Regions from separate parts of the Priestia sp. MDV22-iso46 genome, predicted to be linked through region 2. Evidence: riboswitches for the same ligand, from Rfam matches in the RefSeq annotation. Region 2 holds a riboswitch; each other region holds the start of a gene.
What was found. A riboswitch is a leader RNA that binds a small molecule or an ion and turns the genes downstream of it on or off. The one in region 2 is predicted to bind cobalamin.
Positions count from the first base shown of each region.

Region 1: linked by a shared signal. The riboswitch ahead of AC4NPH_RS23550 (ribonucleoside-diphosphate reductase subunit alpha) and the one ahead of nikA (nickel ABC transporter substrate-binding protein) in region 2 are both predicted to bind cobalamin.
Region 3: linked by a shared signal. The riboswitch ahead of AC4NPH_RS01775 ((2Fe-2S) ferredoxin domain-containing protein) and the one ahead of nikA (nickel ABC transporter substrate-binding protein) in region 2 are both predicted to bind cobalamin.

Region 1 covers NZ_JBZVWT010000006.1:15,503-26,395, reverse strand. Annotated here, with positions in the region: gene AC4NPH_RS23590 (cytochrome ubiquinol oxidase subunit I) at 1-1,254, shown strand, start outside; gene AC4NPH_RS23585 (cytochrome d ubiquinol oxidase subunit II) at 1,270-2,307, shown strand; gene AC4NPH_RS23580 (flavodoxin) at 2,338-2,796, opposite strand; gene AC4NPH_RS23575 (hypothetical protein) at 2,812-3,567, opposite strand; gene AC4NPH_RS23570 (DUF2325 domain-containing protein) at 3,622-3,903, opposite strand; gene AC4NPH_RS23565 (DUF1540 domain-containing protein) at 4,111-4,269, shown strand; gene AC4NPH_RS23560 (hypothetical protein) at 4,336-4,539, shown strand; gene AC4NPH_RS23555 (ribonucleotide-diphosphate reductase subunit beta) at 4,569-5,612, opposite strand; gene AC4NPH_RS23550 (ribonucleoside-diphosphate reductase subunit alpha) at 5,629-7,872, opposite strand; cobalamin riboswitch at 8,006-8,191, opposite strand; gene menC (o-succinylbenzoate synthase) at 8,472-9,575, opposite strand; gene AC4NPH_RS23540 (o-succinylbenzoate--CoA ligase) at 9,579-10,893, opposite strand, start outside.
Region 2 covers NZ_JBZVWT010000009.1:92,558-103,450, forward strand. Annotated here, with positions in the region: gene AC4NPH_RS26320 (DL-endopeptidase inhibitor IseA) at 392-922, shown strand; gene AC4NPH_RS26325 (hypothetical protein) at 1,171-1,434, opposite strand; gene AC4NPH_RS26330 (AI-2E family transporter) at 1,562-2,704, shown strand; gene AC4NPH_RS26335 (SET domain-containing protein) at 2,740-3,135, opposite strand; gene rarD (EamA family transporter RarD) at 3,471-4,391, shown strand; gene AC4NPH_RS26345 (TatD family hydrolase) at 4,454-5,224, shown strand; gene AC4NPH_RS26350 (lmo0937 family membrane protein) at 5,257-5,394, opposite strand; gene AC4NPH_RS26355 (YfmQ family protein) at 5,588-6,031, shown strand; gene AC4NPH_RS26360 (GNAT family N-acetyltransferase) at 6,556-7,083, opposite strand; gene nikA (nickel ABC transporter substrate-binding protein) at 7,153-8,694, opposite strand; cobalamin riboswitch at 8,837-9,028, opposite strand; gene ftsZ (cell division protein FtsZ) at 9,031-10,035, opposite strand; gene AC4NPH_RS26375 (tautomerase family protein) at 10,395-10,784, opposite strand.
Region 3 covers NZ_JBZVWT010000001.1:335,819-346,711, reverse strand. Annotated here, with positions in the region: gene AC4NPH_RS01800 (cobalt-precorrin-5B (C(1))-methyltransferase) at 1-928, opposite strand, end outside; gene AC4NPH_RS01795 (precorrin-8X methylmutase) at 932-1,579, opposite strand; gene cobK (precorrin-6A reductase) at 1,585-2,352, opposite strand; gene AC4NPH_RS01785 (sirohydrochlorin chelatase) at 2,349-3,260, opposite strand; gene cobJ (precorrin-3B C(17)-methyltransferase) at 3,279-4,901, opposite strand; gene AC4NPH_RS01775 ((2Fe-2S) ferredoxin domain-containing protein) at 4,915-5,295, opposite strand; cobalamin riboswitch at 5,397-5,576, opposite strand; cobalamin riboswitch at 5,695-5,873, opposite strand; gene AC4NPH_RS01770 (hypothetical protein) at 6,020-6,178, opposite strand; gene AC4NPH_RS01765 (M42 family metallopeptidase) at 6,526-7,563, opposite strand; gene AC4NPH_RS01760 (cation:dicarboxylate symporter family transporter) at 7,671-8,942, opposite strand; gene brnQ (branched-chain amino acid transport system II carrier protein) at 9,329-10,684, shown strand; gene AC4NPH_RS01750 (UCP033725 family protein) at 10,714-10,893, opposite strand, start outside.

The sequences.
Region 1 (10,893 bases), on a different contig from region 2:
ATTCCTCTCATGATTTTATTGGCTGAAATTCTTTACTACAAAACAAAAGATAAAGATTATGAACTTATGGCACAGCGTTGGACAAAAGGAGCTGCTGTCCTGCTTGGAGTCGCCATTCCTACGGGAACGATTGCTGGTGTACAATTAGCGTTGCTTTGGCCGGGTTTTATGGAAATCGTAGGAAAAGTGATGGCTCTTCCTTTTCAAATTGAAATTTATGCTTTCTTTATTGAGGCTCTGTTTCTCTCTATTTACGTATACGCAGCGGACCGTATTTCTCGAAAAATGAGGATTATCAGTCTAATTTTAGTAGCAATAGGCGCTCTTGCCTCTGCCGTTTTAATTACAAACGTGCACGCATTTGAAGGAACACCTGCTGGCTTTCGAATTTTAAATGGCGAAATTGTAAGCGTAGATCCTTGGGCAGCTTTCTTTAATCCGAGTTTCTTTGTAACGTCCGGTCATGTAGCCGTTTCTGCTTATACAACCGGAGGCTTTGTCATTGCTTCAGTCGCTGCCTTTAAAATGCTTCGTGCGCGAAAACATAATCCAAGAGAATATAAATTTCATCATAAAGCATTGATGATGGGATTAGTAATCGGCGGGATTTTTTCTTTTGTAACAGCTTTGAATGGACATGAATCTATGCAAAAAGTATACGAATATCAACCCGAAAAACTTGCAGCAGCTGAAGGTCTATTTGAAACGCAAGATCATGCGCCATTAGCTTTAGGCGGATTTACAGATGAAAAAGAACAGCGAGTCAAGTATGGAATTGAGTTTCCATGGATGCTCAGCTTCTTGTCGGGTAATAGCTTTAATACAGTGATTACTGGACTCAATGACTTCCCTAGGGATTATTGGCCGCCGCTTTTTGTGCATACCTTGTTTAACGGTATGGTCATTATCGGATCGATTTTAATTTTAGTGGCGCTAGTGGGCGTTGTTTGGTACAAGTTTTTAAAGAAGAAAAGCTTCCCTAAAATTTTTATGTGGGCATTTGTCGCAACAGGCCCTCTCGCGATCATGGGCATTGAATTCGGATGGATTTTCGCATGTACAGGAAGACAGCCCTGGGTCATTTACCGCATCATGCGTACATCAGAAGCAGTTACCACTTCTGCTAATTTGCATATTTTATTTTTTTTATTTTTGCTTGTTTATATCGTACTTGTGGCCGCAGTCGCCCTTGTACTGGTGTTTTATTTCAGAAGAAATCCGCTTTCTAAAGAGCTTGCTGCGCAAGCAGATTAAAAAGGATGTGAGAATATGGGTGATTCATTACTAGCAATTACTGTAATATGGGGCTTCATTTTTATCTATGCCGTAATGGGAACGATGGACTTTGGAGCTGGCTTTTGGTCGATGGTATATATTAATCGTACGAAAACAAATGCTACAGATGTAGCAAACAGATATCTATCGCCTACTTGGGAAGTAACCAATGTATTTATCGTTGCGATTGTTGTTGCGCTGTTTAGTTTTTTTCCTCGAGCTACATTTACGCTTGGCACAGTGTTACTAATACCCGGAAGTATCATTTTACTTCTCTTATCTATTCGAAGCGGATTTTTAGTGTTTTCACACTATGCTAGCAGCTTCAAATATCGGAGAGCATTGGTTTATATATCCGGTATATCCGGCGTGTTAATTCCTGCTTTTTTAATCGCTGTACTGCCAGTAAGTCAAGGTGGATTTATTGATATAATTGATGGCACGCAGCGATTAAATTTAGCAAAAGTATTTTCAAGTCCGCACGTCTATTCATTTATCGGGTTTGCCATAAGCTCTTCGCTGTTTCTATCTTCTCTGTTATTAGCAGATTACTCGAAGTCATCTGACGAAATGGAAGCTTATGCGGTCTATCGGCGTGATGCGCTCATTACAGGACCTCTTTCCCTGCTAATGGCTATCTTTATTATGATTACAATGCAATCAGAAGCAAGCTGGTTATATGATAAAATGATGCAGTTTAAGCCCCTTCTTTACGGATCTGTAGGTCTATTTGTAGTAGCTGGCATTGCTCTGCTGCTACCTTCTCAAAAAGGAAAAGGCATGCCTCGTTTAGCTGTGGTATCCATTATCCTTCAATATTTCTTAGCAAGTTACGTATACGGACGAAGTCATTTACCTTATGTTGTCTATCCAAACGTAACGATTGAGAATGGATTTACACATCCCGATGCGTTTCATTCTTTATTTATTGTGTATATTGTTGGTTTTGCTATTTTATTTCCTGGATTCTTTTATTTCTGGCGTCTATTTATGAAAGATAATAAAGAATACAGCAAAAAGAAGCCATATTAAAAAACCCGGTCAGCACTTGACCGGGTTTTCTTATGAAGGAGCAGATTTTGCTACTACTTCAGCAAAACCTTTAGCAAATACCTTACATTTTTCTACATCTTCTCCAAAGGGAGAGAGCTCGATTTTCAAACCGGGAACGGCTATATTTCCGTTACGTCTCTTTATTTTTTCTTCAATTAAATCAACTGCTCCGCAAAAAACATCATATGATGAATCACCTGAGCCAAATACAGCCATCTGCTTTTGACTGAGATCTATATCATCCATTTCATCATAAAGATCTAAAAAATCATCTGGCAGCTCTCCATCTCCCCACGTATAAGCTCCAAAGATAATAGATTCTGCGGATACAAGGTCAGAAGCATCAATGTCATATACTTCTGCTCGTTTCACATGCAATCCATGCTTGACTAATTCTTCTTCGATCAAATCGGCTATCGCTTCTGTGTTACCTGACATACTCGCATAAGCTAGTAAGATTTCCTTCATGTAAATGACGCTCCTTTACACCAGCAGTGTTGGCCGCACATCTCCTTCTTCACAACATTCTCGCTTAAGAGGACAGTTTTCACACTCACTGGATGCATAATTCTTTTGAAAATGTTTTGGTTCCATTAACACACTTTTGACAATATGTAGTTGAAGTATGGCTTTTTGATAATCGTCTGGTGCAATATGATAAGTTGTTGTTTCTCCAGTTAATAATGAATAAAAACGAATTTGTTCAGGAACCTTTTTAAAAGCTTGTTTCGAAAAAACGATAATAAAGTCTTTCATGGCGTTTTTCACTTCTTCATGGTCATCTAGAATGAATTTTGTTACCGTATAAGACTTCTCTGTCCATGCAGCAAAATCAATGGTTAGAGAAAGGTTGCTTTGAATTTCTTCTACATACACGCTGTATTTCTCAAACACAAAAAGCGGTAGTTCCACATGTGCTTTCTCTCCTAAAAACCTTAGTAAATAATCGCTTACTTTAGCTAACACATCGTAATAGTGAACGGGTGATGAAAACATATTTGGCTTTAGGCGCCAATATTTTTCAATAAGCTGTAAAACATAGAGGTTCGAGCGATACTCAACGGGCTTGCTATAGTATGTTTTAATGATTTGATGGACAGTTACTTGAACAAGCTGTTTCCAATCTATAGATGTTTTTTTCAAAAGAAGCTGCTGCTGATAAAATTTGTACGGACATCGAATAAATTGTTCGATGTGGTCGTTAGAGAGTGTCTTTATATGCACTTTTATCGGTTCCACCTATGTCTCACCACCCTAATTGAAATTCATTCTCAATAATAAGTAAAAATTAAATCATGAAATTTGCTCAATCACTTTACGAATAGCACTCCATGAATGTTTGACGAAATAAATCGGTTTTTTTTGTTTTTTTGCTTTCTCTTTAATGACTTTTGCCATATTGTGATTAATAAAATCCGTAATAACTAATACAAACCCAATATGTTCGGGTATTTCTCGCTTCACCATATTGCTTTTACGGCCATCTAAATGAATTACTTCATTAAATCCTTCTCCCGCTAAACGATCTGTAATATGCTTTAACCTGTCTCCTCCTACAACCATAACTGATGACATGTTTGTTCCCTCCCAATTAATTATTCATTTAATGATTTGACAACAACTTGTATTCTTTACTATATACACAGTTTAATTGAGAATGATTCTCTTTGTCAATGTTTAATTGATAAAAATTCTCAATTAAAATGAAAGTCTACCACCTTTCTTATAAGTTAGTTGAATTTTGACCATACTATAGCTATCACATACAAAGGAGGGTTAACGTTGGAACAAAACATTCTTTGTGAAGTAAATAACTGTCACTTTTGGAAAAATGGAAATCACTGCAGCGCAGAAGAAATTTACGTGGTAAGTCATAGCGGAAAACATGCAGCAAGCAGTTATGAAACAGACTGTAAAACGTTCAAGCCAACTGAAGCGTAACCCGCAAAAGGACAGCCTCTGGGTTGTCTTTTTTCTCTCTTCAAGATCATAAAAAAGGAGACTAATATGAAAACTGAACAACTGATTCATTTTTTTAAAGAAGAAGCAATAAAAGCAAATGAACAAACCTTTCCAATCTATGTACAATCGTTTACTCATTTATGGACATATAAATGGGGAACACTTGAAAACATTCCAGAAGAAATTGATGACTTAATTACCACACGTGCATTAGAACTTGGACTTATTCACTTAAAAAAAGCTGACTAATCAATAAGGAAATTAGTCAGCTTTTGTATTTATAGATCATCAAATCCATTCGCATCTGATGCTTTTGTATATTGTCTTGATTTCTGTTCAAAGAAATCCGTTTTCCCTAAATCTACCTCTTGATAAGCAATAATCCAACGAAGAGGATTTTCAATCGGTGCTTCTGGGAAAGCAGCTCGACCGAAGCCTAACTGATTACAGCGTTTATTAGCCATGTATTCAATATACTGCTGCAGTTCTTTCATCGTGATGCCGTCGAATTTTTCTCCGATAACAGATTCCGCCCATTCAATTTCAAGACGAGCTGCCTCTTGGAACGTTTCAACTACAAACGTTTCTAGCTCCTCCGTACGATAAGCTGGATTTTCATTTAGTACTTCCTTGAAAATCTTTTCAAATAACCCAACGTGAAGCTGTTCATCACGATTGATATAGTTAATCATCGTAGATGTCGCCACCATCTTTTGATTTCTCGCAAGATTATAGAAGAAAGCAAATCCGCTATAGAAGAAAAGGCCTTCTAAAATAACATCATATACCATAGACTTCAAAAAGTTTTCAACCGTTGCTTCTTCGCTAAATGCTTTATATCCGTTTGTAATAAAGTCATTTCGAGCGCGAAGCTTTTCGTCTGTGCGCCAGTATTCAAATACTTCATCTTGTTTTCCTTTTGGTACAAGACTTGATAAAACATATGAATACGAATGATTATGAACCACTTCTTGCTGCGCTAAAATAATCATTAGAGCATTAATCGAAGAATCGGTTACATAGTCAGCTACTTTGCTAGCATAATCTGATTGAATACTGTCCAGTAGCGCCAGCAAGCCAATAATTTTTAAAAAGCTCTCTTGTTCGTCAGCCGTTAACTGAGGGAACTGCTTAATATCTTGACCCATATTAATTTCAAACGGCGTCCAGAAGTTAGCTAGCATACGTTTGTATTTAGGGAACGCCCATGAAAATCGGACGTCATCCCAGTTTAGAATATTTGAGCTCTTGCCGTTAATGATTCCTGTCGAACGGTTCGGAGCTGTTTCGTTCATTAATTCTCGTTTTAACATGCTTGTCATCAATTATTCACTCCTTTTAACTATGACAGCTTTCACATTCTTCAATGACTTCACTTGATGTTGAACGTACGTAGTAGGTCGTTTTTAACTTTTCTTTCCATGCCGTCATATGAAGATCCAGCAGCTCTTTTGCTCGGATATCATTTTGCACATATAAGTTGAATGAAATGGATTGATCAATATGGCGCTGTCGCTTGGCGTTTTGCTTAATGCTCCAGTGCTGATCAATTAAATAAACGGACTTATAATACCAGTTTGTTGCTGGTGATAAATCTGGTGCCGTCACCGGGATTTTATAGTTTTTCTTTTCCTCTGAATAAAACTTACGGAAAATCGGATCAATACTTGCAGTAGAACCCGCGATAATAGATGTTGATGAATTAGGTGCTACAGCCATTAAGTAGCCATTTCTTATCCCATTGCTTTGAACTTCGTTACGCAGTTCACTCCACGCTTCGCTTGTGTATTTACGTGTTTCAAAATAAGCGCCTGACTCAAAATCTGAGCCTTTAAATAATGGATATGCACCTTTTTCTTTAGCTAAGTTCATGCTTGCCTGTACGGTTAAGTAAGCAATTTGCTCATATAATTCATCGCAATATGCTACCGCTTCATCTGTTTCCCATGCTATTTTCTTTAAGGCAAGCAAATGGTTCCAACCAAATGTGCCAAGCCCTACTGCGCGGTACTTTTGGTTTGTTAGTTTTGCTTGAAGTACCGGCAAATCATTTAACTCAATAACGTTATCAAGCATGCGTACTTGAATTGGAATTAAACGTTCAAGCACATCTTCAGTTACGGCTCTCGCTAAGTTGATAGAAGAAAGATTACATACAACAAAATCGCCCGGATTCTTTGTAATAATAATTTTTCCGTCTTCCGTAATTTCCTCTGTTACGACCGTTGTGCTTTGGTTTTGCGTAATTTCTGTACATAAGTTGCTGCAGTAGATTATGCCCTCGTGGCGGTTTTGATTAGCTCGGTTAACCGTATCACGATAGAACATATAAGGCGTTCCGGTTTCAAGCTGCGAAAGCATAATGCGCTTGAAGATTTCAATAGCAGGTACTGTTTCTCTTGAAAGCTGTTCATTATTTACACACTCAGCGTAACGAGTGCGGAACGAACCGCTGCCTTCTTCTTCATCATAAAAATCTTCTAACGAGTAGCCCATCAGCGTACGAACTTCGTGAGGATCGAATAAGTGCCAGTCTTCACGTGCCTCTACTTTTTCCATAAACAAATCTGGCAAACATACGCCAGTGAATAAATCATGCGTGCGCTGACGTTCGTCACCATTGTTCAAACGCGCGTCTAAGAATGAAAAGATGTCTTTGTGCCATACGTCTAAATATACGGCAATAGCTCCTTGTCGTTGACCTAGCTGATCGACACTTACAGCCGTATTATTTAGCTGTTTCATCCATGGAATTGTTCCTGATGATACGCCTTTAAAACCTTTTATATCACTTCCTCGGCTTCTAATATGACCGAGGTAGACACCAATTCCGCCTCCATTTTTACTAAGCGTGGCCAAATCTGTATTGCTATCATAAATACCGCGTAAGCTGTCATCAATCGTATCAATAAAGCAGCTAGATAGCTGTCCGTAGCTCTTTCCTGCGTTTGAAAGTGTTGGTGTGGCAACCGTCATATATAGACTAGAAAGCGCCCAGTACGCTTCTTTTACTAATGCTGTTCGATTTTCTTTCTTTTCTTGAGACATCAGCGTCATAGCAATGATAAGAAAACGTTCTTGCGGTAATTCGTATACGCGCTTATCATGTGATGTCGCTAAATAGCGATCTGCTAATGTCAACAATCCAATGTATGTAAATAAACGATCGCGTTCAGGAATAATGACTGAAGCAATTTCATTAATTTCTTCTTCTGTATATGTTTTTAATAGCTGCTTATTATAAATGCCGATTTTTGTTAGTTTTTGAATAAGCTGATAAAACGAACCGTACTTCTCTTTTTTATCGTAACCTCGGTTGTCCGCTGCTTTTCGATATAGTTCGTTTAAGTAGACGTCTGCCGCTACGTACGTCCAATCGGGTTCTTCCATTGAAATACGCTCTAAGGCTGCCAAAATTAGTACGTTTGCAACCTTTTCGTCCGTCATATTTTCCTTTACTGTAACAGTTTGAATAACCTTTTCCTCATACAAAGAAAAATCAAGCTGCGTAAATTCTTTTTTTAAACGTTCAATATATGCAGTTAATTCATGTAGAATTGTAGGCTTTAATGTATTCACCATAAATATGGCTCCTCTCTTCACTTCAAAATAAAAAATCGCTCACCGTACCTCGGTGAGCGAATAGAACGAAGATAGAAGAAGACACTAAGTCTTTTCTCAATCCTCGCTCTACCCTCTCACCTCCCGAAGAAGATAAAACGACATAAAAAAGGCAGGTCTCCTGACTTATGCTTCTTTTTACTTTAAGGCCTTCCCATGATGTTTACTCACAGTGGATCTCCTTATTTCATCAGCATTCACAGTTGCGGGGACAGCTTTGGACTTTCACCAAATTCCCTTTTAAGTCTTTTTATCAGACACCTTTTTCACTGGAAAACACAAAATATAGTATTTTATTATGGATTTCAAAACAACATATTGTGTTATGTTATAAACACATTATATAGGACAACTTAGAAAACTATCAACCTATTTTCAAAAATAATTTTGTTTTTTACGATAAAACTCTTCGACCTTTTTCATCAAACTATTCCATCATAACATGTTTTGACACGCTTGATGGAACAATGTGCTCTTTTTAAAAAATTTGTCCTATTTTTCTACTAAACATTGACAACCTCAATAAAAAAAACCGTTTTTCATAAAAAAACGGTTTTTAATTATTTGTATTCTTTTTCAAATGCTGTGATTGTTTTGATAAACTTTTTATCAATATCGTATCCTATCCCCGGTTTTCCCTTCACCTTTATTACTCCGGCTTCTACCTCTACTTCGGGCTTAATAATATCTTTTTCCCAATAGCGAGACGACGCAGAAATATCACCTGGTATCGTGAAAGAAGGCAGTGTGGCAAGGGCGATATTATGAGCTCGTGAAATCCCTGCTTCTAACATTCCTCCAACCCAAAGTCTTACACCATGCTGGACGCATAAATCATGAATTTGCTTTGCTACGGACATTCCGCCAACTCGACCGATTTTCACATTGATAATCTTACAGCTTTCTTGTTCAATTGCATGACGTGCATCTTCATAGCTCACAATACTTTCATCTAAGCAAATCGGCGTCTTCATTTGCTTTTGTAACAATCGATGATCAAGGATATCATCAGAACTTAACGGCTGTTCGATCATCATTAAATTCAATTCATCTAGTTTCTTCAATGAATCACTATCGCTTAACGTATAGGCTGAATTGGCATCAGCCATAAGAGGAATGCTTGGAAATTCATCTCGAATTTGTTTCAGTAGCTCATAGTCAGCACCCGGCTTAATTTTCACTTTAAAGCGCTTATAGCCATCTTTCATGTAAGTCTTTATTTGTTCTTTCATTACGGAAATGTCATTTAAGCCAACTACCACTCCAGCTTCTACAGCAGGCCTTACTCCGCCAATTACTTCAGATAACGGCTTATTTTGCCGCTTTGCATACAAATCCCATACAGCACAGTCCAAAGCTGCTTTAGCCATGTTATTTCGCTTTAGAGGTTTGAATAGCTTTTGAACATCCTCTGGTTTTTGAAGCTGCTGATGAAGAAGCGAAGGAATTAAAAAATCGTCTAACATATGAAAACACGTCTGAATCGTTTCTTCCGTATACCAAGGAGATGAAAAAGCAACGACCTCTCCCCACCCTGTAAAACCTTTTTCATCTTCTACTTCCAGCAAAATCAATTCTCGATCCTGCACCGTACCATAGCTTGTTGAAAAAGGAGAAAGAAGCTTCATGTCAATTTTATAAAGATGTACTTTTTTTATAATCATCGATTAACTACCTTTCTGTATGAACGATGATAGCTTCCGGCGTATGATTTTATTAGAAGCCGTTCGCGGCAGCTCCTCTACTCGAACGAAATACTTTGGAAGTTTGTACTTCGCTAAAAATTGTTGCATGTGTAAAGATAATTCTTCATCTGAAACGTCTTCTTTTATAACGATGCATGCTGCCGGAACTTGTCCCCATTTTTCATCGGCTACTCCCGTTACACCAGCCTCTTTAACAGCAGGGTGCTTCAATAAAATATTTTCAATTTCAGCTGGATATACATTTTCTCCACCTGAAATAATGAGGTCCGAACGTCTGTCTAATACATATAGGAAGCCTTCTTCATCCACTTTCCCGATATCTCCTGTATAGAACCAGCCTTGTTGAAGGGCTTTTTCAGTAGCTTCAGGTTTATTTAAATATCCTTTTGTAACATTTGGACCTTTAACAATGATTTCTCCTGCTTCGCTTGTTTCATTTCCTTTTTCATCTACAATTTTCATTGCACATGGAAATAATGGTTTACCTGCTGATCCCAGTTTTCGCAAACTGTCTTCAGGTGAAAGGGTAACGAACTGTGAAGATGTTTCTGTCATTCCATACGTTTGATAAACAGGAATTTCTTTATTCACACAAGCCTCTAAAATAGTAAGCGGTGCAGGTCCTCCTCCTAAAAGCATGCAGCGAAACGTATGCGGATATTTCCGTTCCCCTAACTCATCGAGCATATTGGATAGCATGGAAGTGACAACCGAAATAATCGTTACCCCTTTGTTTTCAATCGCTTCATTTACTGCTCTTGCTTCAAACCGTTCTTCTAAAATGATTTTCATTCCGTAAAAGACGCTCCGCATTAAAATAGATAAGCCGCTAATATGAAACAAAGGAACCGCTATAAGCCAGCAGTCTTTTTCATTTAATCCTAAATTAAGCGCTGAGCCAACGGAACTCCACCAGTGATTTCCATATGTCTGCAGCACTCCTTTTGGATGACCTGTTGTTCCAGACGTATACATAATGGTGAATGTCTCCTCGAGATTCCACGTTTTTTGAAAACCTGTTTCTGCTTCTGGAGAACTTTTTAAAGCAGGTAAAGTAAGCTGAGTAATGGAACTTTGGAATTCTCTCATTAAAAATGTTTCATCCGCAATAAGCAACGACACGTTTGCATCTGTTAGCTGATAATTAATTTCTTCGTTTGTCAAACGCGTGTTGACGAGCAGCAACCGGGCGCCAATATAAGAAACCGCATGTAAAATCTCAATAAACTCCACTCTATTTTTCATGTATAAAGCAATGGTATCGTCTTGCTTTACA
Region 2 (10,893 bases):
ACTAAAAAGCTGAAAATGGTAAAAGGAATATGCCTAAAAAAGGAAAAAAAACAGTTTTCACATTCACTTTTTCACCGTTTTATCTTTATTTTTCTGTATCGTAAAGGTATTAAGCTTCTTTTATTACAGTTTTGTTACAAACAATTTTTTTGTAACAAAAAGATTAAAAAGTAGAAAGAAACGCCTGAAAACGTTGATAAATCAACATTTAACTGGTAATTCCCTTACTATATCTATTTTAGAAACTAGTAAAAAACTAAAAAAATTTAAGAAAAAAAAGACAAAACACTTTCTTTTGTTACAGATTTATTGTAATATAAATGTAACAAAAGAAATATAAAACACATAATTGTTACATAAATAAGGTTAATTAATTAGGAGTGAGTTAGAAATGAAAAGAATTGGACTAGTTTTATCATCAATCGCTATTTTCTTTACACTAAGCACTGGAGTTACAGCACAAACAACATCTACAACACTAACGGATGCAAATGCTGTCAAAATTGCAGCTAGTGCCAGCAATCATTTCTGGAGTGCTCTGCACGGTTATAAAAACAAACCATGTACAGAACGTACATTTGAATATAAAGGAACTGAGTACGTGTATCTTTGCCCTGAATTTGATACAAAAGCTGAGCTATCAAGCTACTTATCTGAGACATTTACAAATAGTGCAGTAGAAAAAGGATTAACAAATTACGGCTATATCACATATAACGGCAAACTTGCACATCCAATCGGCGACGGATTCAGCATGTTAGAGTGGTCAAAAGCAAAAACAAAGCTTGTGTATCAAACAGCAACAGTTCGCTCTTATGAATTCACAGTTCCAACTGTAGATGGCGGCAGCGTAAAACGCACTGTCACATTCTATAAATCTAATTCTCAGTGGAAAGTAAATAAATTTGACGCTGTTCAATAATAAAAAAAGCAGGCCTGCTTGAGCAGACCTGCTTTTTTCTTTTTTATCGATAACATAAATAAAACTTCTACTTACAGCGCTCTAATAGCTGTAAATAGAAGTTGAGATCACAAGTTTAAGTAAATCAAATTTTGTCGAATCCTGTAGAAACAGTGATAAGTTACGTTTTATATTACAGGCTAAATTGCTTATTGTCAACATAATTCAGCAAAAAGATAGGGCAATATATTCAGAGCATAATAAAGACATTAACTTGGATTTTGTTCATGTTCCTCTGGGTTATCATGTACAGGATGCGCGCCTGGAAATAATCTTTGCGCTTTTTCATGAAGATTTTTGTTTTCATAATTAAATGCGCTATACGTTCGCTGCCCTTCTTCCCATGAAGTAGATTTCCCAAGTTTTTGATTAACAGGAGAGCCGAAAGGACCGTCTGGAAATTCTTCAGCGGTTATATACTCGTGGCTTTTTTCTACTGTAGAGAAATCATCATACGGTTTTTGTTCTTTCAATGATTTCACCCCTTCTTTCTAGAAGATTTTCTACTAGTATGCACACTTCTTTGTAAAAAACCCTCTTAAATTAGTCTAAATCAGGGTATGATAACTATACATTTATTTTTTAAAGGAGTTGAACAGCTTGGAACCTAGACCTCAGAAAGGAACTTTTTTCCGAGAAAAAATCTTAAATAATAAATTTGTTGTATATACAATTATTATTTTTATTCTCAGCATGACTATTTTTTCGTTATCAAAAATCGGATTTATTTTAATTCCTATCTCTATTTTTATTAAAACAATCGCACTGCCGATTATCTTAGCAGGAATTTGCTTTTATTTATTTAATCCGCTTGTTGACTTTTTAGAACGAAAAGGTGTAAAACGAATTATTTCCATTCTTGTTTTATACATAGTGATTATCGGCGCATTAGCCATTATTATTTCATCGGTTATTCCGCCTCTAAAAAATCAAGTTGACCGTCTTATTGATAATATCCCAGAGCTGACGCATGACGTTCAGCATGCGGTGACGAATCTTTCAAATAACCGATATGTCGAGCAGGGTCTTCAGTCGGCCAACACGGACCTAGACAAGCTTTCAAAAGATGCTTCCAAACACTTGAGTAAATATGTTTCTGGATTTTCAAGCGGTATCGTTAATTTTGTCGGAACCATCACAGAAATAATATTATCGGTTGCCGTTTTACCCTTTATTCTTTTTTACTTGTTGAAAGATGGAAAAAATCTTCCTAATTACATTGTGAAGCTGCTTCCAAATCGTTCTCGTTCTGAGGCTAAGTTTATTTTAGCCGATATGAATCATGCACTAAGCGCATATATTCGTGGGCAAATTTTCGTTGCAATTTGTATAGGTGTACTGCTTTTCATTGGCTATCTGATTATTGGATTAGACTATGCATTACTTTTAGCGATTATCGCCATGGTAACCAATGTTGTGCCTTACCTTGGTCCTATTATCGCCATCATACCAGCAATTATTATTGCGTTTATTACCTCTCCTTTCATGCTTGTAAAACTAGCCATTGTCTGGGCAGTTGTTCAATTGCTTGAAGGTAAAGTAATATCTCCGCAAATTATGGGAAGAAGCCTAGACATTCACCCGATTACAGTCATTTTTGTCATTCTAACCGCCGGAAACTTATTCGGAATCATCGGTATTATTTTAGCCGTCCCTGGATATGCCGTTTTAAAAGTTATTATTACGCATATTTATCAATTCATCCGTTTGAATTCTACTATGTATCCAGATAAAAAAGCATAATAAAAAGCCCATCGATTTTCGATGGGCTTAACTTTTTACTTTTGTTCTTCTTCATCTTCACGATCAAACCAAAGGAGCTCTTGATCATCTTCATCTCCATTATAGTTGATGAGAATTTCTTCTCCTGCTTGGATATCCGTATATGCATAAAAATCAAAGGTATGATTGTCAAAATTAATTTCATACGTAGCATTGGGTGTATACGAGTGATTAAACAGCATACCGTATCCCAAAAGAATAGCCGTATGATTCACTCCATATTCAAAAGCATAATCCGCTAGTGTTGTTTTCTCAATAAAATCATGCTCTTTATTAGGATAAGCGATAACAGGAGCTTCGTGAATAAGCGTTCCTTTTTTAATATCTTGCTTAGCAAATACACCTCTATTAAATTCTCCGTCGCTTATCGCAGACACTTTTATTTCGATCATATTCGTCACCTATATATTCTTTCCTCTAAGATTTTTTTCTTCCTTAAGCTTGACAGTTTCTAATGGGGAAATCAACTGTTTTTCATAACCACTTGAATATAAGCTGAAGGAGCGCTTATCATGCACACTTGTGTAAGCACTTACCTTGTTAGAAACATGCAATTTGATTTTATTTTAGACATGGAAAAGCAATGACCTTGCGCATAGCGCTTTTTTGAGCCATTCAACATGTGAAGAATCGTTTTTCTCTGTGATATAATCGTTTATGCTGTTTTTTTATGTTAATCTATCACTCTTACTACCAAATTTATCTCATGTTAGAAAGAAGGTTTTAAATGAACTTAAATCATGACAAAGATGGTGTAACGTATGCAGTCCTTTCTTATCTTATGTGGGGGCTTACGCCAATTTATTGGAAGCTGGTTCACCCCGTAGCACCAGGGGAGCTTTTAGCTCAGCGCGTTTTTTGGTCTTTTATTTTTATGCTTATTCTTTTATTGATAACAAAGAAATGGCGTACATACATTACGTTTGTAAAAGAAATAATGAAAAAACCATCCTTATTCTGGTCCCTTTTTACTGCGTCTGTACTTATTAGTGCAAATTGGGGCATTTTTATGTGGGCTGTCATTGATGGAAAAATAGTAGAAGCGAGCCTTGGACAATATATTAATCCCCTAACAAGTGTTTTATTAGGTGTTATTGTCTTAAAAGAGAGATTAAGCGGAGCTCAAATTTTTGCATTTATACTAGCAGGGATCGGCGTATTAACACTCAGTCTTCATTATGGTGTTGTTCCTTGGATTTCGCTTAGTTTAGCTCTTACTTTCGGATTATATGGTTTGGCAAAGAAAAAGATTAAAGCTGATTCGACAATCGGATTAACTCTTGAAACGATGGTCATCTCCCCTATTTCATTAGCATACATAGGCTACCTCACGTTTCAATCACACTTGCAGTTTTTTGATTCTTTTTCAACAAGTCTTTTATTAATGGGAAGTGGAATGGTCACAGCTCTACCACTCTTATTATTCACAAAAAGTGCTAAAAAAGTATCATTATCAATGCTTGGTATTCTTCAATATATTTCACCAACCTTATCTCTGCTAGCAGGAGTAATTCTATACCATGAATCGCTAACAAAAGCTCATGTTATTGCTTTTAGTTTTATTTGGTTAGCTCTTATTGTTTATACGTTTTCATCTATTACTAAATGGGGGAACAAAAAACACATAAAAAATAAGATGGAAGCCTAACAGAAGCATACATTTTCTTACGTATTATTTCTAAACAAATTGGGCTGAAAGGAGCGATACTTATGAAACAAATCATTGACGCTCATATTCACCTCGATCAATATGAACCGAAAAGCTGGAAGGACATAATAGAGAAGGATCCTTCGTTACAAGCGCTTATTTCTGTATCTTCCACATTACAGTCTTGCCAACTTAATCAAAAAATCAGCCAATTGTATTCCTGTGTGAAACCCGCCTACGGATTTCATCCTGAACAAATACTGCCTTCTCCAAATGAATTAGCGGAGCTGTTTGCCTGGATTGATCAAAACAATGAAGAAATGATAGCTGTTGGTGAGGTTGGTCTACCTTATTACTTAAATCAGACCTATACTCTTTCTCTAGAGCCCTATTTGGAGCTGCTTGAAGCTTTTATTATTCATTCAAAAAAGTGGGGAAAACCGTTAATTCTTCACGCTGTATATGAAGACGCTGAAATTGTGTGTGACTTACTAGAAAAACATTCCGTGTCTAAAGCTCACTTCCACTGGTTCAAAGGAGCTAAAAAAACCGTTGAACGAATGAAAAACAACGGTTACTATATTTCAGTTACACCTGATATTGTATATAAGCCTAAAATCCAAGCGCTTGCCATGGAATACCCTCTTGACTACTTGATGGTCGAAACAGATGGTCCGTGGCCATTTGAAGGACCTTTTCAAAACCAGACAACGGTTCCATCAATGATACATCAGTCCGTTGAGGAAATAGCACGTCTCAAAGGAGTTTCTGGAACGGAAGCATATGATTTTTTATATCAAAATACGTCTTGTTTTTATAATCTCTCCACATAAAAGGCCTTTCCCTAAGGAAAGGCCTTTTATATCTAAATTCGTTTCACAAGTTTTACGATTAGCACAATCACTGCAATGACAAGAAGAATGTGAATGATGCCGCCGCCAATATGAAAAACTAATCCTAATAACCAAAAAATAAATAAAAGTCCAATAATCGTCCACAACATAATTTTTTCTCCTTTTTTATATGTAGTATTTGTTATAATTCTATATTTCCCTAAATGTGCATAAATAAACGCATTTCATATACATCTTTTCACTAAGGAAGGTTCACATAATGTACAAAAAGTACTCATGTTCTCTGTGGTAAAATAAGTATGTAATCTTATTTCATTTAAACTATAGCGGAGATGATTAACTATGACGTGGATTGTATTACTTTCCATCATTCTTGTAAGTGCACTCAAAATATTAGTAACGTGTCTTCCAACTCCAGTGGTCAAATGGCTTATGACTAAATTTCAATTACACCCAACACTTGATGATCAAAACGTTACTGTCACAGTTGATGGGAAACATTTAGAAGGCAAAGACAAAATGCAAGTGATTGATTATTTTAATAAAGCAACATTTTTAAAACAATATTATGTCCATGAAGGAAATAAGGACTATTATAAACACCTAGAAGACAGTGAAACTCCACTGGTTATCGATACGAAAAAAGGAAAAAAAGATGTTCGATTATGCGTATACAGTTATGATGATCATGTCGATGTCGTAAAACAGTATAAAAAGAAAATTATTGCTTACAGCCTGCTGTCTGATCACCTTCAAAAGCAGTCCATAACAGCTGACCTAGCTTAAACCAGTCGCCTATAAGGCGGCTTTTTTAGTTTTAGGTTGAAGCTATCTTATTTAAAAATTCCAAACTTTAACATTAATTCTAATGCTATAATATAAATTAATTGGTTGAAGTAGATTTCGGCGAGCATCAAAAGTTTCTTTTCAAGTGGGCCTTTGGGACAACTATTGTCATGACAATTACAGCCATTTTAACAAATGCTATTTCCCTTTAGAGTCCTACCATAAAAAAGGAAGCCGACTACCATAAGGCAATCGGCTCACACATGTAGGATATTGATTTAACACTAACAAAGTACAACACAACACTAGTAATTATATAATATATTTCATTATTTTGAAAGCGATTTCATATATATTTTCAAAAATATTTTGTTATTTGTTTTTCATAGAAAAAAACCACGTTTCAGCCAATTCGAAACGTGGTTCTTTTCTGTAAGGACTTGCCCTACAGGCTATAAATGTAAGTACGTTCATTATAGCATTAGCTCTTATCTAGATCCCATGGTAATTACTGTATAATATCGTTACATTACGACCGGTTGTATTTTTCTGTCCATATGCAGCGTATTCCATGGCTCATCCTGTTCAGCAAGCCTTTCGATAAAACCTTGTGAAATCCAGAATGGGATAGCCCCCGGTAAAAAAGGATGAGTATGCAGATACAACGTGTCATAAAAATGATTTTGAGCAAATTGTTCCACTGCCTTTAACAGCTGCTGTCCAATGCCTAGACGCCGGTATGCTGGATCGACATAGCATTTTACAATCTCGGCTGCAGTTTTATGTTCATATCGCTTTTTTAATGCATGAAACCTTCCATCGTAAGCGTATAAACCAATTGTTCCAATTACTTGTTGATTTTCCGTGACAGCTGCAAAAAAAGCAGCGCCTTTCGCTTGAACATAATGTTCATTAAAATGAAGCAAATCCACAGAAAGCTGATTTTTTTCCAGCATAGGAAATAGCTCATTCCGCATATTCATGACAAACTGAATCACTTCAGCATCCTTTTCTTTTACTTCTTTAATTTGATACATTTGTACTTCTTGCACGTTTACTGTCACATCCTTTTATCTATCATTGTATCCTTTCTCTTTTTCCTATAGGAACAACAATATTGACTATGGCGTTACGTCTAAATGCTGAGTCAGCATATAATACTCGCTTGGATTTGTTGTCCAGTTTTTCACTTTTTGATTATAAGCAACAACAATGTTTGGATGTACAATCGATGACGTCAGCATTTCCCCATTAATCAAAGCGGTTGCTTGCTTGGCTAGCTGATCTCGTTTTGCGTCATCTACTGTTGAATTTAACTGTTCTATCATTTTTGTTAGCGTATCGTCATTAATCCGGCTGGCATTTAAACCACCGCCCGGCAAATAGTTCGTGCTTAAATAATAGCTGGCATCCCCTCTAGGTGCTGTGATAAGGCTGTACAATGCTAAATCCCAATCATCTTTTGCCATTACATATTCATCGCTGTCTTCAACTAGGTGAATCTTAATATTAATTCCTAACTCTTTCGCATTAGACTGTATAAGCTGAGCAATCAAAGGAAGTTCTGGCAATGAGCTGTATGTGACAAGAGAGAGGGATAATGGCTTTCCATTTTTGATTACTTTGCCATTTTTGAGTTGATAGCCTGCTTTCTCTAAATATTTTTTAGCATATGCTATTCCTTTTGTCTCACTAGCAGTATTATCAGCAAAAGGAAATTGGGGTAAAAATGGACCTCGAGCCGCTGCCGCTTGATTGTTCATTATGCTGCTGACAATTTCTTTCCGGTTCAGTAAGGTATCGATAGCTTTTCTTACAGTTTCGTCTTTTAATGCGTCATTGGTTTGGTTATAAAGCAATAAATGAGTACGCACACTAGGTACTCCACTTACTTTGAAAGACGAATTCGCTTGTAAAGTGCTCAAGCTTTCTAAAGGCGGGCGATAAATAATATCGGCTGTCCCGGACTGAAGAGCCGCAACTCGCGCATTAGCATCTTCGTTAAATGCAAAGATCGCATTTTTCAATTTTACTTTCCCATTCCAATAATGTTCATATCTTTCTAACTTCACTTGATTTCCTTGATCGAAAGTCAAAACGTGAAATGGCCCTGTGCCAATGGGCTTCTTAGCTATACTAGAAACATCAACATCTATAATAGCTGTGTTTGGATGCACTAACTCAGAAGGAAATTTAGGCATTGGTTCTTTTAATGTAATTGTCAGCGCATGACCGTTCGCTTTCATTTCTTTAATATTTAAAGCGTTTTTCATCGCATAACTTTGATCTATCGTTCTTTGAAGAGAAGACTTAACGGCATTTGCATCTAGCGCTTTGCCATTTTGAAACGTAATGTTCTTTCTTATCGTAAATGTCCACGTAAGACCGTTATCTTTCGTTTCCCACTTTTCAGCAAGCCAGGGCTTTATTTTTAAATCATTGCTGATTTTAACAAGCGTCTCCCCTACTCCCGCACGAACTGCTGTATAATTATCATCCGTATGAGGATCAAGCGTTGCAGATGTAAAATTAAATAAAAACGTCACACTTTTATCCGTTTTCTTTCTTTCTTTTATACTTATGCTCTCTTCATTAGGAGCGCAAGCAGTGAGGCAAAGTAACACAAGAAATATCATAGATACGAGTTTTTTATTATTTATCATTGATTTTTCCACCTTCTATTTTAATACACAAAAAAGCACTTCTAAAAAGAAGTGCTTGTCTTCACAACAAATTCAGATAAACGTATCCCTTGTTTATCCTATTTTTGGTTCTGCCAAAACACCTCCCTATCCTCGTAGGTTATTGTGTGCTGCGATTTATGGCAGGTCTCCTGGCTTCAAGTCACTGCCTTATACCGCCTTCCCGTCTCTAAATAGACAGTGGCTTTTTTGACATAAGGCTCCTTGTTACAGTGGCGGGACCGCTCCGGATTTGCACCGGATTCCCTTTTAAGGCAATTGAAAAACAATTGCCACCATAAAAGCTGGTTATTTAATTTAGTAGCGTGCTCTTGAAACTCTAGAAGTAGAAGCTGATGGTGAAACATCTTCATCATCAAATCCAGTGGCAATAACGGTTACCATCATTTCGTCCTTTAAATCTTCATTGATCACGGACCCAAAAATCATATTTAAGTCCTGATCAGAAGCAGACGTGACAATATCTGCTGCTTCCTGTACTTCGTAAAGACTCAAGCTGCTGCCGCTCGTAATGTTCAACAGCACGCCTCTTGCTCCATCAATCGATGCATCTAGCAGCGGACTAGAAATCGCTTTTTTCGCTGCTTCAATTGCCCGGTCTGATCCGGAAGCTCGTCCGATACCCATAAGCGCAAATCCTTGATTAGACATGATGGTTTTTACATCAGCAAAGTCAAGGTTAATCAGCCCCGGAACAGCGATTAAATCTGAAATACCTTGAATACCTTGGCGAAGAACATTATCTGCTTCACGGAATGCTTCAAGCATAGGCGTCTTTTTATCGACAATTTCAAGCAAGCGGTCGTTTGGAATCACAATAAGGGTATCTACCGATTCATTCATCGCAGTAATACCGCCTACTGCTTGCTTCGTACGTTTATTTCCTTCAAACTTGAACGGGCGAGTGACTACTCCAATTGTTAAAGCATTTAGTTCACGAGCAATTTGGGCAATAACCGGAGCTGCTCCAGTACCGGTTCCTCCGCCCATGCCAGCTGTTACGAATACCATATCTGCGCCTTGCAGTACTTCTTGAATTTGTTCTCTGCTTTCTTCGGCTGCTTCTCTTCCCACTTCTGGATTAGCTCCTGCACCTAATCCTCGCGTTAAGGCCGCACCAATCTGCATTTTCACATCTGCTTTAGATAAGTTAAGCGCCTGAGCATCCGTATTAACGGCGATAAATTCTACTCCTTGTACACCGTGTTCAATCATACGGTTAACGGTGTTATTTCCTCCACCGCCGACCCCAATTACTTTAATTCGCACTAGTGGCGATACATCTGCATCAAATCCAAACATTCTAAGTTCCTCCTCAATGATCAAAATTACTTTCTCTTATTATCCGAAAAAACACGTGAAGAACCTTTTACTCCTATGTTTAACGCGTAACTGTTCTTTTGTTTTACAGATTTTATACACTTCTCTTTTAACCTTTAAATCTTTACATCTTTATGTAAATTTATTGTTGTTCTAAAATTAGTACGCCGAACTCTTTTATGGTTTTTCCACTCAAAATGGCATATAAGCTTATTGTATCATTCATTTGACAGATGTCTGTATTTAATTTTGAGTAAGATGTGACTAAGAGAATAATATTTTTATAGACAAAATGAGAAAAAGCCCTTAGAAATAAGGGCTTCTCTAGATAATAAACCGTTTTATAATTTCCCAGTTAAGAATTGAGCTTCTCCCATGCCAAAGCTCCAGTCAGCATTACCGTTTTCAACAATCGAAATCATAATGTCGTTTGGCTGAATGCCGCAGCTCTCTCCAAGCTCTTTTACAATTAATCTGTAAAGAGCTTGCTTTTGCTCTTCTGTCCGCTGTTTACTCGTTACACTTATAATAACCAAATCCTTGCTTCTCTCAAAGCCAAGACCTGTATCTTCAATAATCATTTCATGAGCAGGATGCTGATGTACAATTTGATAACGGTCGCGCTCCGGGACGCCAAAGGCTTCTAGCATCGCTCGGTGAGCAGCGTCTAGTAATGTTTTTAACTCTTTTTCATCTCTTCCTTCTATTAAATCAAATCTAAGTAATGGCATACTAAGTAACCTCCAGCTTTTTGTCTAATGTATTATTGCTTCATCATATCACAACTATCATTTGTTAAAAAAAGATATGCTATTCACAATGTGCTCTCTAGTGAAAGAG
Region 3 (10,893 bases), on a different contig from region 2:
CTGTGTTTGCACCTTTTATTTCTTCTACCAGTTCAGCAGAAGCGCCTGACTCAGAAGCCGCTTTTGCTAAAAAATTAAAATCAATGGGTGCACTTTTTGAATGAACCATCATAACGCCTTGCGCGACTTTTGAAAACTTTCCCATCATGCCTACGAGCGACACTTTTTTCATTCCTTGCTTTTTACATTGTTTTAAAGTAAATCCAACAAAATCTCCCATTTCGATAAATGCTTCTTCCGGAAGTTCAGGGAACTGTTTCATTCCATACTTTTCGCTTCGGCCCCCTGTCGTAATGACAACGTGCTCACAATTACTCGCTTTAGCAACGCTGATGGCCTGCACGATACTTGCTTTATAAGCAGCTGTTGAGAACGGAACGACAATCCCCCGCGTCCCCAGTATCGAAATGCCTCCTAAAATACCTAGACGCGCATTTAATGTCTTTTTCGCCATTTCTTCTCCTTCAGGAACCGAGATGACAATCTTAACGCCTTTTTGTATATTGTATTCAGCTAGAAGCTGCTCAGCCGTTTCTTTCAGCATCTTTCTTGGAACAGGGTTAATGGCTGCCTCACCGACAGGAACTGGGAGGCCGGGCTTTGTCACACGCCCTACTCCCACTCCTCCATCAATGATAATGTCTGCACCATTACACCACGAAACTTCAGAAATAATCAGCGCTCCGTGCGTGGCATCGGGATCGTCTCCAGCATCTTTAATGATGCTAGCTACAGCGCTGCTTGTGCGGTACTCGCATTCTTCAAGATGAAATGTAGCAAAGCGGCCGACAGGTAAGTAAATCGTTGACTCATCTTGCACTTCTCCTGAAATTAGCGTAAGCAGAGCTGCTCTCGTAGCTGCCGTTGCACAAGCGCCCGTCGTATAGCCTTCTCTGAGTTTCTTAGGTTCTTTTGGTACTTCCTTCATGCGTTACACCTGATCTGCAAGAATTGAAATTGCATTTAATGCAGCAACCGTTACCGTACTGCCGCCTTTTCGCCCGATGTTTGTAATAAACGGCACGTCAAGTTTTGCAAGTTCTTCTTTAGATTCAGCTGCTGAAACAAATCCTACCGGCAGACCAATAACAAGCCCAGGCTTCGCTTCTCCTTCTTTAATCAAACGAATTAATTCAAGTAAAGCTGTGGGTGCGTTCCCAATTGCAAAAATTCCTCCGTCTGCTTCTTTGATGGCTTTTCGCATAGAAATAATTGCACGCGTTGTATTTAAGCGCTTTGCTTCTTCCATTACGTCCGGATCTGAAATATAAACTTTGATTTCACCGCCGTGTTTTTCAATTCGCTGCTTGTTTGTTCCTACTTGCACCATTTGTACATCTGCAACCACTTGCTTGCCGCTGCGAATGGCTTTAATTCCTGCTTGAATCGCATCCGGATGAAACAGCATGCTGCGTCCAAGCTCAAAGTCTGCAGACGCATGAATTACGCGCTGAACAATTGGGTACTGTTCGTCTGTAAACGGATGAGGCCCAAGCTCTTCTGTAATCATTTCAAAACTTTTCCCTTCAATTTGCTGAGGCTGAACAGTTAACGGTTTAAATTCTGTACGAAAATCCATCTCAATCAACTCCTAGTTTGGTTTACTAAAGCATGAACCACTTCTTCAAACGTGGAATACACGGTCCCATACTCAATTTTCGGTCGCCCAATCATAATAATATCTAAGCCTAACTCTTTAGCTGCTTCCACTTTTTCATCCACAGATCCAACTTTTCCGCTTTCTTTTGTGACCATGACTGTCACTCCGTATTGCTTATACAGCGCTCGATCAAACTCTTTTGTAAACGGCCCTTGAATAGCAATGATATTTTTTTGCGGAAATCCTAATTGCTGGCACTTTTCCATATTATCCAGCCTTGGAAGCATACGAGCAACAAGCCGTACATCTGAAAGAGGAAGCAGCTTTTCTGTAAAAACCTGCAGCGTCTTGCTGCCTGTTGTCAGCATAATAACTCCTTTTTTCTCAGCTGCTACTTCTGCTGCTTCTTCATACGTAGAAACCATCGTCATATTGTCATAGGTAAAAGCCTGCGAAGCCCGCTCATAGCGTATGTAAGGAATCGATGTTTCAGCAGCCGCACCGATAGCATTTTTAGATGCTTCTTCCGCAAAAGGATGACTTGCATCCACAATAGCTTTTACACGATGTTCGTTTACAAAATCCGTCATATCTTCTTTTGTGAGACGTCCAATTTTCACTTTCACTTCTGCACGCTGTAATTCGATAGCTGCGTTTTCGGTTACAACCGTTGCCGTAACCTCATGACCTGCTTTTTTCACTTGCACGGCTAATGCACGTGCATCGCTAGTTCCGGCTAACAATAAAATCATTTTAGCTCGCCGACCTTATCTTCACGGTGTTGATGGTCGTGATGGTGATCGTGGTGATGGTGTCCGTGATCATGGTCATGATCGTGATGATGGTGGTGATCAATATGCTCCATAATGCCGAGGCGATATTGACACGTATCGCAGTTCATTTTCACTTCACCTTCTAATCCTTCTTCAGCACGTTCTTTTAAAATTGTCTGCAGTTTTGGGTGAAAACCGAAATAGCCGGCTAGCTTAAACTCAATGTTTTCATGCTGCATTTTATACTGCTTCACCATTTCTTCTAATCGCTTAATTAATACTCCTGTAAATAAGAAATACGGGAGAATAACCACTTTTTTAGCGCCCAATTTCAAACATCGCTCCACGCCTTCATCAATCAGTGGTGCGGTCACGCCCATAAAAGAAGTTTCGACGATTTTATAATTTGTTTTTTCCCAAAGAAGGCGCGTAATTTTATATAAATCACTGTTTGCATCAGGATCACTTCCTCCTCGCCCTAAGACAATAACAGCCGTGTCTTCAGCTGGAGTTTCTAAATTCTCTCCTGATTCTTGTAATCTCGTTTTTAAAATTTCAAGGGCTTCTTCATGAACGCCAATAGGACGTCCGTATACGAAGTTTACGTGTGGATATTTTTCCTTTGCTTCATCTATAGCCGCTGGAATATGTATTTTAGAGTGTCCAGCAGGCAAAAGCATAATTGGAATTACAACTACATCTTGTGCTCCTTTTGCCACACATGTATCAATGCCTTGACTTACATTTGGGCGTTCAAATTCTAGAAAACACGTTTCTACTAAAATAGATGCGTCCCAATCATGCTTCATAGTCGAAATAAATTCCCGAATTTGATCGTTCCCTTCAGGATCTCTGCTTCCATGACCGACAAATAAAACTGATTTCATATAATGTCCTCCTATTTTTTAATCTCCACACGGAGCTGGTTCTACTTTTATTTTTGGTGTTATATCTTGATAGTCGAATCCATAAACGTTCTTCACACGCTTAAAGAATTTATGAAATCGCTCATTAGGATGACCTTTTTCTTTATATTCATGGATAATGTTCTCCACTATTTCAACAATTTCATCGGGTGCTATGCCTTCCGCCACAATTTGACCTGAATGCGCATTGCGTCCAACCGTTTTAGCTCCTAAAAATAAATCAAACGCACCTTTTCTATAGACAATGCCGATATCTTCTTGAACAGCGCCGTAACAAGCCATACCGCATCCATTGATACCAAGCTTCAGCTCTTTTGGCATGTCCATTCCCCCGAGGCGCTTTTGTAATTCTTCCGTATGTGGAATAGCATCGCTTTTTTCTCCATCGCAAAAATCACACGCTTTGATTGTGAACACGTCTCCGACCGGAGATAATAAAAAGGAAGCTGCTTGGAGCTTTTCAATGATTATATCCGGCTGGGCCGTTGGAATTTGCAGTTTAATTTGATGGTCAGGTGTATACTCCATCGTACCTTTTTCACCAACAACTTCCGCTAGTGTTGTCATTTGAACAGGCGTGAATTTCTTATTTGCAAGTCCTGGACTAACTGCTACTTCAAAGATAGACTCGATTGGCTGGTGTACGACCGCAGAAGTGGATTCACCTAAAATTGCTTGAAGCGCTTCTTCTGCAAGAGCTCGTGAAGTTGCTTTTTCTTCTCTTGTGTTCTGAACTGCTTCAATAGCTGAAGCTGTTTGCTTTACAGTCTCTTCTTGATCGAGAGCCCATGGTTCTGCTTCTTTTCGAAGTCGCTGATGCGGTCTTAGCGGCTGCTCCGTTTGGTTGAGGGTATATTTCCGCTGATATCCTCGCGGTGTAATCATTAAATCGTCGTAAAAGAATGTAGATGAATTTCCGACAACAACGGTAGTCAGCATGCCTATTTCATGGTTTAACATGTCTTTTAAGTTGGTCATTACGACTTCTTCACGGTCACGATAAGCGCTTTTAACAAGACCAACAGGCGTATCAGGGGAACGGTACTTTAATAGAATCCTTTGCGCTTCAACAATTTGTCTTGTTCGTCTTCCGCTTTTTGGGTTGTAAAAAGCCACTACGAAATCTGCTTGTGCAGCTGCTTCAATTCTTTTTTCGATTAGCTCCCAAGGCGTAAGGTGGTCACTTAAACTAATCGTACAAGCATCGTGCATCACGGGCGCTCCAAGGAGAGATGCGCATGAATTAATAGCCGAAATGCCAGGAATTACTTCCATCTCTACGCCCGTTTCTTTTTTCCAGCCTTTTTCAATCAACACTTCATACACAAGGCCTGCCATTCCGTATACTCCTGCATCTCCGCTTGAAATGACAGCTACGGTTTTGCCCGCTTCAGCTTGCTTTACAGCTTCTTGTGCACGGCTTACTTCTTCGGTCATTCCCGTACTAATAATTTGCTGATTCGTTAACAGTCCTTGAATTAGTTCCACATAGGTTTTATAACCGATGATCATATCACTTTCTTGAATGGCTTCTCTTGCTCGCTGTGTAATATGTTCAAAGCTTCCTGGCCCAAATCCAATAACTAACAGTTTACCTTTCATGCTAGCTCCTCCTTTATGCGTTACTTTTTACTTTGTCAATTCCTTCTATGGAGTCACTATTTTCCGGAGAAACGAAACCATTTTGATCACATTCATAAATAAGCGATTCCTTTATACTGCAGCCTCCTGCTAAATGCTCTTTGACAATCCGGTGAGCCACGGTTTCAGTGACCTGCTTGTACCAATCTCCTGAAGGATAGACGATAGCTACAGGAGCATCTTTGCATCGTCCGTTACAGCGCGTACGCGTTGTATGAACCGTTTCATCCAAATCCAGTTCCGTCACTTTATTTCGAATAGCTTGCGTGGCTTCTTCTCCACCTTTTCTCATACAGCTGCTTCCATTACAAATCAATACGTGATGTTTTGTTCCATTTAAGTTCCACGTCGTCACACTCATTCGCTCCTTTACTAAAAGAAGCGCCTCTATCAATGATAGAGGCGCAGAAAATTCAAACTAAGTTTTTGCACTTCCACCTATATCCCGTAGGGTAAGCTTCGCATTAGAAAAAGGCTGGCTTCCTGACTTCGATTCATCACTTGATTGCGCCTTCCCGAATACAGTGGCATATGCAATCAGCTCGTCTTCACAGTGGCGGGTACCGCGCTGGCTTCACACCAGACTTCCCATTTAACGCAATGTGAACATTGCGCACCTTTTTTGCACGATATGTAGTTTTACGCTACGAGAAAAACCCGCTTCGCTAATATGCGAGCGGGTAAAACGTCAGAGTAAGAGTGTACACGAATGCCACTTTAAGCCAACGTCTCCCTTCCCGCTCCCCGGAGAAATAGAAACTTCACAATAAAGACAGGTCTCCTGACTTGTGTATCATTCTACTTGAGAACCTTCCCGTGATTTTTTCACAGTGGTTATACTCGTTCGTCCACACTTACAGTTGCGGGGACAGTACTGGCATTTCACCAGTTTCCCTATTAAGCCTTCTTGGCATCTTTACTGTTGCTGTTTGATATATATGAACCTTTTAAACTATCAGAATAATAGAAGTAACTACCATATCATAGCGTACATTTTTTTTTATTTCAACTCTATTCTTTTCGGAAGATACAAGTATCTATAAAAAAACAAGAGCATAAAATCAGCTCTTGTTTTTTCATTATATAGCTACTAATGTTAAATGAGGATCATTATAATACACAACTTCTGAAAGAACTTTACAGCCATTTGTTTTAGCAAAAGCTTCTCTCGCCTGTTTTTCAGTTTCAAATTCAAACATTTTCATTTCTTTTCCAGCATATACCGTCAGTACCCACATGAAAAGATTCGCCTCCGATTATTGTAGTGATCGCTATATCCACATTATGCCGAAACCATTTCCTTTTGAAAACCCATTCTACAAAACTTGTCACAAGAAACTTTTAAAAATTTAAAAACATTTTAACTTCTGTAAATGAACACAATGTACAAAAGGTTTAAGCAGTATTGTACCTCTTTAAAAAAGGTGCTTTTTTAACCCACTGTTGCTTCACCAGTAAAAAAATATATAGTATTTATTAAAAAAAGAAGCCGGACAGCCGGCTTCATTTTTAGGAAAGGACAGACATCACGATCCCGTCCTGTTCTTTATTTTGCATAAAAATACATTAATTAAATATTCCTTTCTTAAAGCAGAACCATGTTCGACTGCACATAGTAATAAAGAAGCTTATACGTATGATTCAATGAATCTTGATGCGTTCTCTCAAACGCATGAGAAGAATCAATTCCTGGACCAATTAAGCCGTGTACGATATCGTGTCCGGCACGAATAGCAGCAGAAGCATCTGATCCGTAAAACGGATAAATATCTAATTTGTACTGAATATCATGCTGCTTAGCTAGCTCCACCAAATGCCTTCTCAAACCGTAATGATATGGGCCGCTTGAATCTTTTACACAAATAGACACGGTGTATTCATCAGTAGATTGTCCATCTCCCATAGCACCCATATCAACCGCTAAGTATTCTACTGTTTGAGGCGTAATGTTGGAATTTCCTCCGTATCCAATTTCTTCATTATTTGAAATGAGAAAGTGCGTAGTGTATGGCAGTTCGATCTGTTCTTCTTGAATTGTTTTCATGAGCTGAAGCAATAAAGCTACGCTTGCTTTATCATCGAGATGACGAGATTTAATAAAACCGCTTTTTGTTATTTCTACACGAGGATCAAACGAAACAAAGTCGCCGACTTCAATTCCAAGGCTGCGAATATCTTCTGCGCTATGTACTTTTTCATCCAGTCGAATTTCTATATTTTCTTGATTCCGCTCAGCTTTCCCTGCATCTTTATACACATGAACAGATGTTTGATGCATAAGGATGGTTCCTGTAAATACTTCTCCTGATGAAGTTTCAATTTCACAATATTCTCCTTCAATAGAATTGTAGCGAAACCCTCCAATCAGGTCGATTTTCAGACGTCCACTCGGTTTGATTTCTTTTACCATAGCACCTAATGTATCGACATGAGCCGTCAGCATGCGGTGGTGATCTGTATCTTTACCGGGAATAGTAGCGACTAAGCCTCCTTTTCGATTGCGATACGTTTGAATATTTAGCTCTTTTACATAGTCTTCGACAAATGAAATTACCTTTTCTGTATTTCCAGAAGGACTGGGAATCGAAACAAGCTTTTTAATTAACTGAACAGTTTCCGTCATTATGACACTTCCTTTGTCTCTCATTTCTTTTATTTTACCATATGTTTCAAAAAAGATAACAGGCAGCTCCAAACAAAAAAGCCGGGCAGCTGCCCGGCTTTTTTGTTTTAAGCTATGTTTGATTTCTTTAATTCATTTGTGTAATTTAATGATTTTTGCTTATCAAACTCGCCTTCAGACTTGGACATTACAATAGCAGCTAAAGCATTTCCTACTACGTTAACTGTGGTACGCATCATATCAAGAATGCGGTCAATTCCTGCAATAAATGCCATGCCTTCAAGAGGGAAGCCCATAGATTCAAGTGTAGCAAGTACAACTACAAACGATGCCCCTGGTACACCAGCCATTCCTTTTGAGGTTAACATTAGCACAAGAAGGAGCTGAATTTGATCCATAATGGAAAGGTCGATGCCGTACATTTGAGCAATAAACAGCGATGCCAGCGCCTGATAAATGGTTGAACCATCTAAGTTAAACGTGTAGCCCGTTGGAATAACAAACGATGTAACCGATTTAGAACAACCGAAGTCTTCCATCTTTTTGATAAGAGATGGTAAAACGGCTTCTGAACTTGCCGTTGTAAAAGCAAGAAGCAGCTCGTCTTTTAACACTTTTATCAGCGTAAACATGCTTGTTCCAGCCATTTTAGCAATAATCCCAAGAACCACAAGCACAAAGAAAATCATGGTGAAGTAAACGGCGAACACTAATTTTCCTAATGGAATAAGTGATCCGACACCAAACTTTATAATATTAACACCAATAAGTGCAAATACACCTACTGGAGCAAATTTCATCACCAAATTAGTTACCCAAAACATTGCATCCAAGACGCCTTCAAAAAAGGCTAAAACAGGTTTTCCTCTCTCTCCAATCGAAGCTACGCCTACACCAAACAGTACGGAAAATAAAATGATTGGTAAAAGATCGCCTTCTGCTACCGATTGAAAGACGTTTGTCGGAACAATATGAAGAAGCTCTTGAGCAATCCCTGTACTTTCAGACGTTTTTGCCGTTGCCTCATATTGAGAAATATCGCTTTTTTCAATATGTCCCATATCAACCCCTGCACCAGGGTGGAATAAGTTCGCGGCAATAATCCCCACTACAATAGCAATGGTTGTAACAACTTCAAAATAAAGAATTGTTTTTCCGCCAAGCTTACCTAATTTTTTGATATCGCCTACTCCTGCGACCGCTACGATTAATGCTGAAATCACGATCGGTACGACAATCATCTTAATTAAATGAATAAATATGTCTCCAACCGGCTGTAAAATAGAAATAGCTGTATCGCTTCCATAAAAAATAGCACCTACAGCTACGCCTAAAATCAGTCCAATTAGAATCTGAGTTGCTAGACCTAACCTTTTCACTTTCTTGCTCCTTTCGCACAGTTGACTTTCATCCATCGAGCATATGCGGTTCCGCGAACCGTGTATAAATATACATCCTTAAAGCACCTTGTGTAAACAGTTCTTTACTAAAAGGATGTAAGGCCGCACATGCGAATTTTTAAAAGCCACGGTTCTGTTTTATCATATCAAATAATTGTTGTATATTGAGATTTTTTTGCTAAGTATTTTTCTATTTTTGCTATTTCAGCGAATAAATTAAAAAAATAAAATTTTATATTGAAATATGCATTTTAGGTTAGTATAATACGATACATGTTTATTTTTATTATTCGAATATAAAATTCTGAAAATTTTAATTATTCAACACGATAATAAAAAGCATTTATAATTTTGGAGGTTTTAATGTGTCAAACAAAGTTCCTTTTTCATTTATAGTGGTTATTGGCTTTATGCTTTTTGCCCTATTCTTCGGCGCAGGTAATTTAATCTTCCCTGCAATGTTAGGTCAGTCTGCTGGAAGCAATATTTGGTCAGCAAACGCTGGATTTTTAGTAACGGGTGTAGGTCTACCTCTTCTAGGTGTTCTCGCATTTGGTTTTTCCGGAAAAGAGGATCTGCAGTCTTTAGCTAGTCGCGTACATCCAGCTTTCGGTATTATCTTTACTACAATTTTATACTTGGCAATCGGACCACTTTTTGCGATGCCGAGAACGGGAAGCGTTTCGTTCGAAATCGGCGTTAAGCCTTTTTTATCAGAAAATTCAGGGCACCTTCCCCTTATCATTTTCACGGTAATTTTCTTTACTATTACCTGCTTTTTTTCGCTAAACCCTGCGAAAATTGTCGATTTAGTAGGAAAAGTTTTAACACCTATTAAATTAACGTTTATTGGAATATTGGTAGTTGTAGCCGTCGTGAACCCAATTGGAAAATTTGAAGCACCAAGCGAAGCTTATACAACACACGCATTTTTTAAAGGCTTCCAAGAAGGCTACTTAACAATGGATACACTAGCATCATTCGTTTTTGGAATTATTATTATTAATGCAATTAAAGAAAAAGGAGCAAAAACTAACCGACAAATTATCACAATTTGTGCAAAAGCTACGGCTATCGCTGCCGTTATTTTAGCTCTTATTTATAGTGCATTGTCCTATATGGGTGCTTCAAGCGTATCAGAGCTTGGACGTCTTGATAACGGAGGTACGGTTTTGGCTGAAGTATCAAATTACTACTTTGGCTCTTACGGTGGAATTCTTTTAGGTCTAATGATTACCGTTGCTTGTTTAACGACAAGTGTAGGTCTTGTAACATCTTGTTCATCTTTCTTCCATAAGCTATTTCCAAGGGTTTCTTATAAATTAATTGCTGTTATTTTATCAGCATTCAGCGCCGTTGTAGCGAACTTTGGTTTAACGGAATTAATCGCTATTTCGGTTCCGGTCTTAACAGCTATTTATCCGTTAGCTATTGTGTTAATTGCTTTAACATTCTTACATCCTTTATTTAAAGGCCGTTCTGAAGTTTACCAAGTAAGCCTTCTGTTCACGTTTATCGTTAGTTTATTTGATGGCTTAAATGCTGCTGGATTCAAAATTGCGGCAGTAAACGATCTGTTTACATCGATTCTACCTATGTATGGAGTGGGTCTCGGCTGGGTAGTTCCTGCTATTGTAGGAGGATTAATCGGTCTTGGCATTACCTTCCTTCGTACAAATGATAATACGAACAGAAACACTTCAAGAAAATTGATTAAATAAAAAGAGGATGCGAGTGCATCCTCTTTTTATTATGGCGTCTTATGAATAAGGAGTTTTTTCTCCATTAACTTCACTTCTTCTCTTAACACATGTTTTTCGTATAGATATTTATCCGTACGTTGAAAATGATATTTATCAGCTTTTTCTTTTTCAGATGTGGTCAAAAGCACTCGATGATTAGAAGCATCTGACACACCAAACGTTTCATT